DNA from 2 places in the Denitratisoma sp. agr-D3 genome. Region 2 is predicted to be linked to the other one. Evidence: riboswitches for the same ligand, from Rfam matches in the RefSeq annotation. Region 2 holds a riboswitch; the other holds the start of a gene.
What was found. Region 2 has a riboswitch for cobalamin ahead of ACYQ2U_RS05315 (GNAT family N-acetyltransferase). Riboswitches for the same ligand answer to the same signal wherever they lie in the genome.

Region 1: another riboswitch for cobalamin. It lies ahead of ACYQ2U_RS06175 (nicotinate-nucleotide--dimethylbenzimidazole phosphoribosyltransferase); the one in region 2 lies ahead of ACYQ2U_RS05315 (GNAT family N-acetyltransferase).

The regions. Positions count from the first base shown of each region.
Region 1 covers NZ_BAAGIA010000002.1:246,610-252,978, reverse strand. The annotation lists gene rfaQ (putative lipopolysaccharide heptosyltransferase III) at 1-384, opposite strand, end outside; gene ACYQ2U_RS06190 (histidine phosphatase family protein) at 377-964, opposite strand; gene ACYQ2U_RS06185 (adenosylcobinamide-GDP ribazoletransferase) at 946-1,743, opposite strand; gene ACYQ2U_RS06180 (response regulator) at 1,748-2,551, opposite strand; gene ACYQ2U_RS06175 (nicotinate-nucleotide--dimethylbenzimidazole phosphoribosyltransferase) at 2,633-3,742, opposite strand; cobalamin riboswitch at 3,809-3,999, opposite strand; gene miaB (tRNA (N6-isopentenyl adenosine(37)-C2)-methylthiotransferase MiaB) at 4,053-5,396, shown strand; gene ACYQ2U_RS06165 (PhoH family protein) at 5,449-6,369, shown strand, end outside.
Region 2 covers NZ_BAAGIA010000002.1:67,058-73,426, forward strand. The annotation lists gene ACYQ2U_RS05310 (TonB-dependent receptor) at 28-2,145, shown strand; cobalamin riboswitch at 2,161-2,355, shown strand; gene ACYQ2U_RS05315 (GNAT family N-acetyltransferase) at 2,481-2,984, shown strand; gene ACYQ2U_RS05320 (hypothetical protein) at 3,004-3,252, opposite strand; gene ACYQ2U_RS05325 (flavodoxin) at 3,289-3,831, opposite strand; gene ACYQ2U_RS05330 (DUF2149 domain-containing protein) at 3,888-4,220, opposite strand; gene ACYQ2U_RS05335 (MotA/TolQ/ExbB proton channel family protein) at 4,217-4,699, opposite strand; gene rpsD (30S ribosomal protein S4) at 4,715-5,332, opposite strand; gene ACYQ2U_RS05345 (hypothetical protein) at 5,401-5,619, opposite strand; gene ACYQ2U_RS05350 (ChaN family lipoprotein) at 5,616-6,369, opposite strand, start outside.

The DNA.
Region 1 (6,369 bases), 180 kb from region 2:
TCCCCGCTGCCGTAGGCGCGGCGCCACGCTCCAGCGGGGCCTCAGCAGGCGGGTCAACCAGGCGCCGCGACGGTGTTCGGTGAGGTGGATGATCAAGTCGTAGCGGCGCTCGCGCAGGGCGCCCAGCAGGGCCAACTCGGCTCGGGCCTGAGCCAGCAGACCCTGCTTTTTCCAACGCCGGTCAACTACGTGCAGCCGGGCCAGGTCGGGATGGCCCTCCAGCATGGGCGCGGTGTCGGCGTAGATCAAGGCGTCGATCTCGCACTGGGGGGCCTGGGCCTTGAGTACCGAGATCACCGGCGAAGTGAGCAGCACGTCGCCATGGTGGCGCAACTTGATCACCAGGGCGCGGCGCAGTCGATCCGGAGAAAAGGATTCAGTCATGGCCGGCATTTTGCCAGAGCCCATCGCCATCGCCGCCGAGCCGCTCCGGGTCCAGGGTCAGGGACAGCAGCTCGCCGTAGGCAAAGCGGCGACCCAACCAGGTTTCCACCGGTTCGTCGGCCGCCATGCCCGCCAGGATTTTCATCACGCCGCCGTGGGTCACCAGCAGCAGCGCCTCCGCTTCTCTTTGTTCCCGCAAAAAAGCCAGTACCCGCCCCCGCATTCGCGCCACCGATTCGCCGCCGGGAGGGGCGAAATCCAGGGGCTCCGCCGCCCAGTCATCCAGGGCGGCGCGGGGAATGGCCTCCCAAGCCCGCATCTCCCAGGCGCCGAAATCCATTTCCTGCAAGCGGGCGTCGAAACGGGGCCGGGGATGGAGCGCCTCGGCCAACACCCGGCAACGTTGCAGGGGACTGGCGTAACAGGCGACATGGGAAGGGACCCGCGCGCGCAGCTGCTGAACCAGAATGGCGAGGGCCGCAGCGGAACCCGCCGCCGGGTCCAGGGGCAGGTCGCTCCTACCGTAGCAAACCCCTTCCGCCACCTGGGGCCGGGGATGTCTTACCAGGTAAAGCTGCACAGCAGGCCCAGGTAGAACAGCAGTTCCGTTCCCTGTTGCACGGCGCCCAGGCAGTCCCCGGTATAGCCGCCGATGCGGCGGCGGAAATAGCGCAGCGCCAGCACCGTGGTGGCGGCCACCAACAACAGGGCGAAGGCCACGGAATAACGGGGCAGGAACAGGCAGGGCGCGAGACCGCAGACCGCCCCCCACGCCAAGCTGACCGGACCGGGGCGATGGGCTAGGGCGGCGGCCTTGGCCTCCCCTTCCCGGGCGTAGTCGAGGCGGGCCATCACTGCCAGAGCCGCCAGGCGCGACACCCCGTGGCCGGCCACCAGGGCAAAGGGCAGGGTGGACCAACCCTCGTCAAAGGCGCCGGCAAACAGCTCAAGCTCGTCGTCGATGGCCAGCAGGGCCTGGTACTTCCCCAACAGCAGCAACACCAAGCCAATGGCGCCATAACTGCCCAGGCGGGAATCCTTCATGATGGCGAGTACACGGTCCTTGTCCCAGCCGCCGCCGAAACCGTCGCAGGCGTCGGCGAAACCGTCCTCGTGCAGGGCGCCGGTAAGCCAGGCCGTGGCCGCCATGCCCAGCAGCACCGCCAGATTCAGCGGCAGCAACAGGGCGGCCAGTTCGGTGGCCGCGGCGCCGGCCAGACCCACCAGGACACCCACCAGCGGCAGATAGCGCACCGCCTGGTCAAGGCCGGCGGCGGAATGGCCCACCCAGGCGGGCACCGGCAATCGGGTGAAGAATCCGATGGCGCTGAGAAAAACCCGCAACTCCCCCACGACCATCGGCTCAGCGATCGTTCAGGATCTTCCCCAACAAACGCCGCACCACGCCGGGCTCGAAGGGCTTGTCGCAAATGCCGGACACGCCGGCCTCCTCCACCGCCGCCAGACGGCCGTTGTTGGTTTCGCTGGTCACCATCAACACCGGCACCGAACGTTGCCAGCTCTGGTTGCGGATGAAGTCCACCAATTCGCGGCCGTCCATCTCCGGCATGTTGTAGTCGGTCACCACCAAATCCACCATGGTTTCGCCCAGGATGGCGGCGGCCTGCCGGCCGTTCTCGGCCTCGACGAAATGCTCCACCCCCAGGTTCTCCAGCACCCGGCGCATGAATTTGCGGGCGTTGGGACTGTCGTCCACCAGCAGCACGCGCAGGGTCTCGGGTTCGAAGTCGCCCACGGCGGACTGGTCCTCGGTGAGGAACTCCACGGTGGACAACAGGGCCTTGCGCAATTGCTCGGGGGTAAAGGGCTTGGGCAGGATGCCGCAGACCCCGGACTGGCGCACCGGATCCAGGGCCTGGGGCCGGGTTTCACTGGAGACGAGGATGAAGGCCACGTTCTCCAGCTCCGGCTGGTCGCGCATGGTCTGGATCAGCTCGGTGCCGGACATGTCGGGCAGATACAGGGCGCTGATCACCACGTCGGGCTTGACCTCGGCCATGGCCGTCAGGGCCGCCTTGCCGCCGTCCACCGTGCGCAGACGCAGGATGCCCAACTCCTGGCAGGCATGGGCGATGACCCGGGCCTGCATGGCGGATGGCTCCGCCAACAACACGTCGAGATGCGCAAAGTGGCCGAACTGGCTCATAGGCTTAATCCTTGATCCGAAAGTGGAAAGGGCCACATTGTATCGGTGCCTGGGGCTAGGACAATGGAAAAAACCCGCCGATCAGGCGGATTTCTCGCTCACGCCGGCGGCTTCGAAGCTGGCCATGTCCCGCAAAAAGCCGCTGGCGGAGGCCAACAGAGGCCAGGCCAAGGCCGCGCCGGTCCCCTCACCCAGGCGTAAACCCAGTTGCAGCAAGGGTTTGGCGCCAAGGTGGTCGAGTTGCAGACGGTGGCCGGACTCGTCGGAACAATGGGAAAAGACGCAGTAGTCGCGCACCTCGGGAACCAGGGCGATGGCCGCCAACAGGGCGCTGGTGACGATGAAGCCGTCGATCAACAACACCATGCCGGCCTCCGCCCCGGCCAACATGGCGCCGGCCAACATGGCAATTTCAAAGCCGCCAAAGCGGGCAAGCACACTCAAAGCATGCTCGCCCACCTGGGCACAGGACCTCCGCCCCCTCCCGTCCTCTCCCTCACCGGGGAGGTGGCTGATTTGGGGCCGTTCCGGCCAGGCCAGCAAGGCCTGCTCCAACAGGGCGCGCTTGCGCACCACGCCGGCATCGTCAAGGCCGGTACCGCGCCCGACCACGGCGGACAGGGGCAGCGCCGTCAGGCAATGGGTCAGCAAGGACGCCGAGGCCGTGTTGCCGATGCCCATTTCACCGAAGCCGAGCACGTTGCAGCCTTGGGCGGCCAGGTCGCGGGCAATGGCGGCGCCCTTGGCCAGGGCGGCGTCGCACTGTTCGACCGTCATGGCGGCAGTTTCGAGATAGTTGGCCGTACCGTAGGCGATCTTGGCATCCACCAGGCCCTCGCGCCGGCCGAAATCGTGGGCCACGCCGGCATCGGCCACCACCAGGCCCAGGCCATGCTGGCGGGAGAAGGCATTGATGGCCGCGCCGCCGGCGAGAAAGTTTTCCACCATCTGCCAGGTCACGTCCTGGGGATAAGCGGACACGCCGGCCTTAGCCGCACCGTGGTCACCGGCGCAGACGAGGATGTGGGGCTTGGACAACTGGGGGCTCAGCGTGCCCTGGATCAGGCCCAGTTGCAGGGCCAGGGTTTCTAGTTGGCCGAGGGCGCCGAGGGGTTTGGTTTTTTGGTCGATCTTGCGTTGCAGGTCGACGCCGAGGCCGCGATCAACGGCCTTGATCTTGAAGGAATGCACCGATTCGTCTCCGGTTACAACCGTGGGGCGAGGCCGCGGGTCCAGGGCGGTCCACCGTCACGGCGGGTGGAGGAACAACGAAAGGTCGGTCTTCTGGCTCCCGGATCGTCCTTCGCCTGCGCCTTCCCGGGCAGGGCCCAGTGGCATCGTGCAAGCGTCGTCCCCGGTTACAGCGGCGGGCCCGCCACGGAATTTCACCGTGTTCCCATGAGGGTTTTCCCTTGCGGAACCCCCTCACCAATCGCGGCCGGGATTATAGCCAACCCCCTTATAATTCAGCCCCTTCCCCTCCCGCAGTGGCAGCACTCCCATGACCAAGAAAGTCTTCATCCGCACCTTCGGTTGCCAGATGAACGAATACGATTCCGACAAGATGGCCGACATCCTTGCCCAGGGCGAGGATGCGGTGAAGACCGACAACGTGGAAGAGGCGGACATCATCCTGTTCAACACCTGCTCGGTGCGGGAAAAGGCCCAGGAGAAGGTGTTCCACGACCTGGGGCGGGTCAAGCACTTGAAGCAGAAGAACCCCAACCTCGTCATCGGCGTGGGCGGTTGCGTGGCCAGCCAGGAAGGCGCGGCCATCGTGGAGCGGGCGCCCTATGTGGACGTGGTGTTCGGCCCCCAGACCCTGCACCGCCTGCCCCAGTTGATCGGCGCCCGGCGCGAGACGGGCAAGGCCCAGGTGGACGTGTCCTTCCCCGAGATCGAAAAATTCGACGCCCTGCCCAACGCCAAGGTGGAAGGCGCTACCGCCTTCGTTTCCATCATGGAAGGCTGCTCCAAGTTCTGCACCTTCTGCATCGTGCCCTACACCCGAGGCGAGGAAGTCTCCCGACCCATGGAAGACATCCTGGCGGAGATCGCCAACCTGAGCCAACAGGGCGTCAAGGAAGTGACCCTGCTGGGCCAGAACGTGAATGCCTATCGGGGCAAGCTGGGGGACGAGGAAGGCGCCGCCGACCTGGCCTTCCTGATCGAGACCATCGCCGAGATGCCCGGCATCGAGCGCATCCGCTACACCACCTCCCACCCTCGGGAGATGACCCAGCGCATCATCGACACCTTTGCCAAGGTGCCCAAGCTGGTGTCCCATTTGCACCTGCCCGTGCAGGCCGGTTCCGACCGGGTGCTGGCGGCCATGAAGCGGGGCTACACCACGCTGGAATACAAGTCGGTGATCCGCAAGCTGCGCGCGGCGCGGCCGGATTTGTCCCTCTCGTCGGACTTCATCGTCGGCTTCCCCGGCGAGACCGACGAGGACTTTGAAAAGACCATGAAGCTCATCGACGAGGTGGGCTTCGACACCAGCTTCTCCTTCATCTACAGCCCCCGTCCCGGCACCCCGGCGGCGGAGATGGCCGACGACACGCCTGCCGAAGTGAAGAGCGCTCGCCTCGCCCGCCTGCAAAAGCGCATCGAGGAACAGGCCATGGAAATTTCCAAGGCCATGGTGGGCACGGTGCAGCGGGTGCTGGTGACGGGTCGGGCGAAGAAGGACGAAACGGAATTGGCCGCCCGCACCGACAACAACCGGGTGGTGAACTTCCCCGCCGGCGCCGGCGGCGAGCGGCTGATCAACCAGTTCGTCCAGGTGCGCATCACCGAAGCCCTGCCCCACAGCCTGCGCGGCGAACTGGTGATCAAGGACTGAGCGGCTACAATCGGCCCCTTGCCCTTTCCACTTTCCCGTCCCAGCCCGCACCTTGAGCGACACCGCCAAACCCGTCCGCCACCCGCGCCCCATTGAGGTGGCCTTCCGCCCGGTGGACAACGCCCGGCTGGCCAACCTGTGTGGTCCCCTGGACGAAAACCTGCGCCAGATCGAAACCGCCTACGACGTGGCCATCGCCCGCCGTGGCGAAGTCTGCCGGGTCAGCGGCGACACGGCCAACGCCCGCCACGCCGCGGCGGCCCTGCGTCACTTTTACGACCTGTGCGAAGCGCCCCTATCCATCGACGCGGTGCAACTGGGCCTGGTGGAGCTGGCCAACAAGGCGCGCATGGAAACCCCGTCCGCCGGACTCGTCACCCGCAAGGGCGACCTCCACGGCCGCACCGCCCACCAGGTGGAATACCTGCGCAAGATCCAGGAACACGACATCACCTTCGGCATTGGCCCCGCCGGCACCGGCAAGACCTACCTGGCCGTGGCCTGCGCCGTGGACGCCTTCGAGCGCGACCAGGTGGAACGCATCGTCCTCACCCGCCCCGCCGTGGAAGCCGGCGAAAAGCTGGGCTTCCTCCCCGGCGACCTGAGCCAGAAGGTGGACCCCTATCTACGCCCCCTTTACGACGCCCTCTACGACCTGATGGGTTTCGACAAGGTGACCAAGCTGTTCGAAAAGGGCCACATCGAAATCGCCCCCCTCGCCTACATGCGGGGCCGCACCCTGAACCGTTCCTTCATCATCCTCGACGAGGCGCAGAACACCACGCCCGAGCAGATGAAGATGTTCCTCACCCGCATCGGCATCGGCGCCAAGGCGGTGATCACCGGCGACGCCACCCAGGTGGACCTGCCCCGGGGCCAGAAGTCCGGCCTGGTGGAAGCCCGCCGCATCCTGTCCGAGGTGCGCGGCCTCGCCTTCACCGACTTCGACGCCAGCGACGTGGTGCGCCACCCC
Region 2 (6,369 bases):
CATCCGGTGCTCCATGGTGGAGTTTTTATGCTTCGTAAAACACCCGGGCGCACGTGCGCCCATCATTCCCGGCCGGGCCGTATTGCTTTGCTCTCCCTGCTGAGCCTGCCCCTGCTAGCCAAGGCCGCCGGGATTCCCACTTTGCAGGAAATCACCGTCACAGCCTCGGGACAGGACATGGTCGGTCTCGCCGACTCGGCCACGGAAGGCACGGTCACCGCCAAGCAACTGGCAAACCGGCCCTTGCTGCGACCTGCGGAGGTGATGGAGTCGGTGCCCGGTCTGACCGTGACCCAGCACTCCGGCGACGGCAAGGCCAATCAATATTTTCTACGCGGATTCAATCTCGATCACGGCAGCGACTTCGCCACCTCGGTGATGGGGATGCCGGTGAACATGGTCAGCCACGCCCACGGCCAGGGCTATATGGACCTCAACTTTCTGATTCCCGAACTGGTGGGCAGCCTTCGTTATCGGAAGAGCGTCTATGCGGTGGATGATGGCGACTTCAGCTCCACCGGTTCCGCCCGCATCGACTATCAACGCAGTCTCGCCGCCCCCTTTGCCGATGTTTCGGTGGGGCAACATCAGTACCGGCGGGCCCTGGTTGCCGGCAGCCGAGAACATAACGGCCTGCAATGGCTGGGAGCGGCCGAACTGGCGGGCAACAACGGTCCCTGGGATCAGCCGGAAAACCTGCACAAGGCCAACGGCGTCCTGCGCCTTTCTTCCGGCACCGCCAGCAACGGTTTCTCCCTCGCCGCGATGGCCTACCACTCCACTTGGGTTGCCAGCGAGCACGTGCCGGAGCGGGCCATTCTCTCGGGCGAGATCGGTCGTTACGGTACGCTGGTGGCCAACGATGGCGGCATCACCCATCGCAACAGCCTCTCGGCGGAATGGGCCAGCACTGGCGACACATCGGCCTGGCGCGGCAATCTCTGGCTGGTCGACTACGGCCTCAATCTGTTCAGCAGTGCTTCCGGCTACATCAGTGGCGCCCAGGGCGACCAACACGAGCAGGCCGACCAGCGCACGATACTGGGCGGGCAACTGGAAGGCCGCTTTTTCTTCGGCCCCGACTTGCGCGACACCGAGCTGGCGCTGGGCAGCCAGTTACGCCACGACAATATCGGCACCCTGGGTCTCTACAACACGGTGGATCGAGGCAGAACCACCACGGTGCGGGAAGACCGGGTACGGCAAACCGCCACGACTTTTTACAGCGAAGCCAAGACCCAGTGGCAACCCTGGCTACGCAGCAGTGTCGGTCTGCGTTATGACCGTATCGATGCCGAAGTCACCGCCACCGGCGGCACTTTCAACATGAGCAATGGTGGCAATGCCTCGGCCAGCCAAACCAGCCCCAAGCTCGGCTTGGTGATCGGCCCCTTTGCCCATACCGAGCTCTATGCCAATTGGGGCCGCGGCTTCCATAGCAACGACGCCCGCGGCGCCACCAGCCGGGTCGATCCTGCCACCGGCAACAGCATTGCGTTGGTCCCCTTGATCGTTAAATCCACGGGTAGTGAACTCGGCCTTCGTACCACGCCCCTGCCCGGTTGGCACAGCAGCCTGTCCCTATGGCAAATGGACCTGGCCTCGGAACTGGTCTTCATTGGCGATGCAGGCATCACCGAACCCCGTGGCAGTTCCCGCCGTCATGGCCTGGAATGGGCCAATTATCTGAGCCCGCGCGAGGGATTGGTGATTGATGCGGACCTAGCCATCTCCCAGGCCCGTTTCAATGCCCCGATCAATGGCGGCAACCACGTGCCCAACGCGATTCCCCTGGCCGCCTCCCTCGCCGCCAGTTGGGATCGTTGGGGAGAACAGGGACGCTGGTCCGGCGGTATTCGTCTGCGCTACATCGGTGCCTATGATCTGGAAGAAACCGGAACACAAAAATCCACCGCCTTCTGGCTCACCAATCTCAAACTGGGCTACCGCCTTGATCCGCAGATGAGGCTGTCCCTCGACATCCTCAACCTGTTCGATCGCAAGGCCAACGATATCGAGTACTGGGGTGGCTCCTGTACCCGGCTGGAAGGCGGCGGCTGCAATGGCGGCAACGGCATCGACGGTCGCCTGATTCATCCGTTGGAGCCACGCACCCTGCGCCTGGGTTTGCGCGTTACCTTCTGATAAAGATTTTTTGATTTGACGTAAGACACAGCAGGTGCCTCCTCTTCTTGCCAAAGAAAGGAGGTGAAACGGGAAGCAGGTGAGAAGCCTGCGCTGCCCCCGCAACGGTAAGGAAGTGCGGAACCATCAAGACGCCACTGGGCACATGCCTGGGAAGGCGATGGTTCAAAACTTCCGAGCCCGGAGACCGGCCTGCTGCCTGGAGCCCTCTTGCTGAGGGCGTGTTCAACTTAACCGTCTGCGGGGTGCGGATGGCGATGGTGCAAGCCCGACGGCTCCGGCCGACGGACGTTTCCCTGTCGCCGATCCATCAGGCGGTCAACACGGAAACCACCATGCCTTTTCAATTACTCGACTCACGGCCAGCGACCACCACCCAGCCCGACCCCCTTCACCTGCACTTGCGGCAACTGACGGAAGCGGACCGCGCCGCGGCCGCTCGCCATCTCCACAGCCTGGATCGCGATGACCGCTATGACCGCTTCGGCAGCGCCCTCAACGACGCCGGCATCCGCCGCTATGTGGATTCCATGGATTTCGTCCGTCATGGCCTGTTCGGCGTACTCCACCGCCCGCCCGGTAGCGACCCCCTTCTGGCCGGACTCCTTCACCTGGTGCCCTGGGCGCAGCGGGCGGAACTGGGGGCCAGCGTGTTGCCGCCCTATCGCGGCCAAGGCCTGGCGAGCGCCCTGTTTGCCGCCGCCCTCAGCCATGGCCGGACCCTCGGCATCCGCGAAGTGGTCTGCGTATCCGGCCATCCGGCCGTACCGCGCATCTGCCGCCGCATCGAATGCCCGATGACCCCTTGGCCCAACAGCGGTTGGTTGCTGTTGCCCTAGGAGGTAAGGAACTTCGTCGTCAGTGAGGACGGGGGGCCGATGCGGGTTCCGCCGTTTCCGGAAAGTGTTCCATCTGGGCCTCATGCCAATCCTCCAGCACCTTGAGGCAAGTGGCGCGGATTTCCGCAGGCAGGGTGGGCAGCTCGGTCATCTGGTGCAACTGGCGGATCACGTTGCGCATCCGCCCACGGCAGACGCCGACGGTGGCGGCCCGGGACAACAGGTAGATGGTGCGGGCGATCTGCTGATCTGGCGAGGGTGTATCCATGGTCGCATCCTTTATGGGCAAGGCGGGTCAATCCCGTTACACGGGCAGGCCGAGATCCGGGGCGATCTGGCGTAGCCAGACGTCGAGCCGGCCTTCGGTCAGCTCGGCCTGGTTGTCCTGGTCGAGCACCAGGCCGACGAACTTGCCGTCCACCACAGCCTCGGAATGTTTGAAGGCGTAACCGTCGACAGGCCAGGAGCCCACCACCCGAGCACCCCGATCGATCACGAAGTCGTGCAACTCGCCCAAGGCGTTGACGAACTCGTTGGCGTAGGACTTCTGGTCGCCCAGGCCGAACAGGGCCACGGTCTTCCCGCCCAGGTCCAGATCGGCCAATCGCTCCAGGGCTTCTTCCCAGCTCTCTTCTTCGCAATCCGCCGACTGGCCGGGCAACTGGCCATCGCCCAGGGTCGGCGTGCCGAGGATCAGACAATCGTAGGCGGCGACATCCTCCGCCGAAACCCGGTTGATGTTCACCGGCGTCGCCATCACCTCGTCGCCGAAACGTTTTTGAATTGCCTTGGCGACCTTGCGGGTGCTGCCGCTGCTGGTGCCGAAGAAAATGCCGATCCTTGCCATGGTGCTTTCCTTTCAATGTGGATTAACAGTCGATGTATTTCACGTATCCGGTGCGCCTAATCCTTGCCTTCCGGCACATAGACGATGGAGCCGTCCTTCATGCGATAGGCCGTACCGGCCTTGTCGCCCTCGCCCTGGCCGATGTTGCCGCTGGCCTTGTAGTGCTCGATCTTCTCGCCCTTCTTCACCACCATTTCCATGGAAGGCTTGCCCGGATCAGTGATGACGGTGACGTCCTGTTTGGAGAAAGGATTGAGCAACGGGTTTTGCGCCACGGTGATGAGCAGGGCGGCGATGATGACGAGGAAGATGTCGATCAGGTTCACCACCGAAAGGATCGGGTCCTCACTCTCCGGTTCGTGCAACAGCTTGAGCTTGCCGCGACTCACGTCGGACTCCGGCGGTTCTCGATTTCCAGGATTTCCTCCGCCAGCCAGCGGCGGCGCACGTTCACCACCCAGTAGGTGATGCTGGCGGCGATCAGGGCCAGGATCACGGCGGAGAAGGCCACGGTAAGGTTTTCCGATACCGAGGCCAGATTGCCATCGGACAGGGACTTGAGGGCTGGCCCCATGGGGATCATCGTGGCCACCAGTCCCATCATCGGCGTCACTCGGCTGGCGATGCGGGGCGCCTCAAGGAAGCGATGGGCCAGCAAATCCAGGTCGTCGCCGTCCAGATGGGGATTGCCGGCGTAGGCCTGGACGAGGGGCCTGGCGCCGCCGCGACGGCGGCGCCAGGCGTCGAAGGCGAAAGCGCCCAGCACCCAGAAGGCGTAAAGAAACAGGACGACGATCAGCACCAGCACCGGCAGCAGAAATAATTGCGAGAGCCCGTACATGGACTGCTCCAGCAGACGAGACATCATGGCGAAACTCCGAATTCAGATGCGGGTGGCGTAAAACTCGACCACCCGTTGCAGGTCGAGGGGGAAGGGCGCGGAATCCCGGTCCGGCAGATGGGCCAGAGTGGCAAGGCTAGTCGTCTCGTCGTAGGCGATCCACTCGGCGCGAATCAAAGCTGGGTCCGCCAGGCTTGCCTTGACCAGATCGTGCTTGCGCCCCTTCTCGTTGGGACCGAAGCGGTCGCCCACATTGACCCGCACCGAGGGAATGTTCACCCGCCGCCCATTCAATTGGATGTGGCCGTGGCGTACCAGTTGGCGCGCGGCCGGGATCGTGGGCGCGAAGCCGGCGCGAAACACTAGGTTGTCCAGGCGACGCTCCAGCAACTCCACCAATTTGTCACCCGTGGCACCCCGGTCCTTGCGGGCCTGGAGCACCAGGCGCCGCAACTGGGTTTCATTGAGACCGTAGTTGAACCGCAGTTTCTGTTTTTCGATCAACTGTTGACCGAACTCGGACTTGCGCCCGGCCACCTTGTGGGCGCCGTGCTGGCCAGGGGGATTGGGCCGGTTGGCGACCGCCTTGCGGGTCAGGCCGGGCAATTCGGTACCTAAAGCGCGCAGCACCTTGAGGCGGGGACCGGTATAACGGGACATACAACTTCCTTTCTTTCAAGACAGGTGAAATTTCCGGGGAAGGGACTCCCCTTGCGGCAATGGGGTGCTTATGTGTCGGTTGAGGATCTCCCCTCTGCGACGGGCTTCAACCTCCGGGTCAGCCACCCGGCGAACAGAACGATGAACACCCCCATCGCGCCGACGATGCCGAGGGAAGGATTGCCGAGGAAAATGCCGAACAACAGACAAAGGGCGAACAGCACCCCATGAACCCACACGGAGACCAGGTCCAGGAGGAAGGACAACAACGCCATCGTTTTTTTCATCGCCCCTCCTTGCTACCGGCGACAGTGCCGCCCAGCACCTTGGCGCAGGGATCGGCACGAGCGGTCGCTGCCGTGAACCAGACCAAGTCGTAGGTGGCGCCGTCATAATCCTGGGGCTTGTCGCGCCCCTCGACGACCTCCAGGTACGCGATGGCCAGGGCATCGTCGCCGTTCCGCAGATAGCGCGGCACGGCGCGATCACGTCGCACATGCCCGGCACCGGCGATGAGTACCGCGCCATCGCCCGGCGCCGCTTCGAGACTGGCGGCCATGTGTGCATCCCGCGCCCGCTGAGCGGTCACCAGCCCCGCCAACATCGGCGGCGGCGGTCGCTGGCCGCAGTGGCCTTTGACAATGTCCTGTTCCAACGCCGTCAATACAGGGGCGGGGAAATCCGGCAACGACGGCTGCACCTCTCCCATGACGATGCCCTTCGCCGTGGCCCTGGACAAATTGGCGGCTCGCAGGGACCAACCCCGTTCTGCCGCGAAGGCAATCAAGTCCCGGTAGAAGGGCCAACGCCAGCCCTTACGGTTCAACTGGCCGGCATCGGCCAACACTTCGGCATCACGACTGCCATTTTGCTGGGCAGCGGACAAGGCGGCCTGGTGCTCGCCGTCAAACTGCTCCAGTGCCAAGGCAGGATGGCGGCTGTGCTGGGCCAGCGCCGCCAGCGCCTCTCCTTGCAGGCGATGGTGTACGGTGCTGTCGTGGGACTCGCCCAGCAGTACATAGCGGCTCGACGCGGCC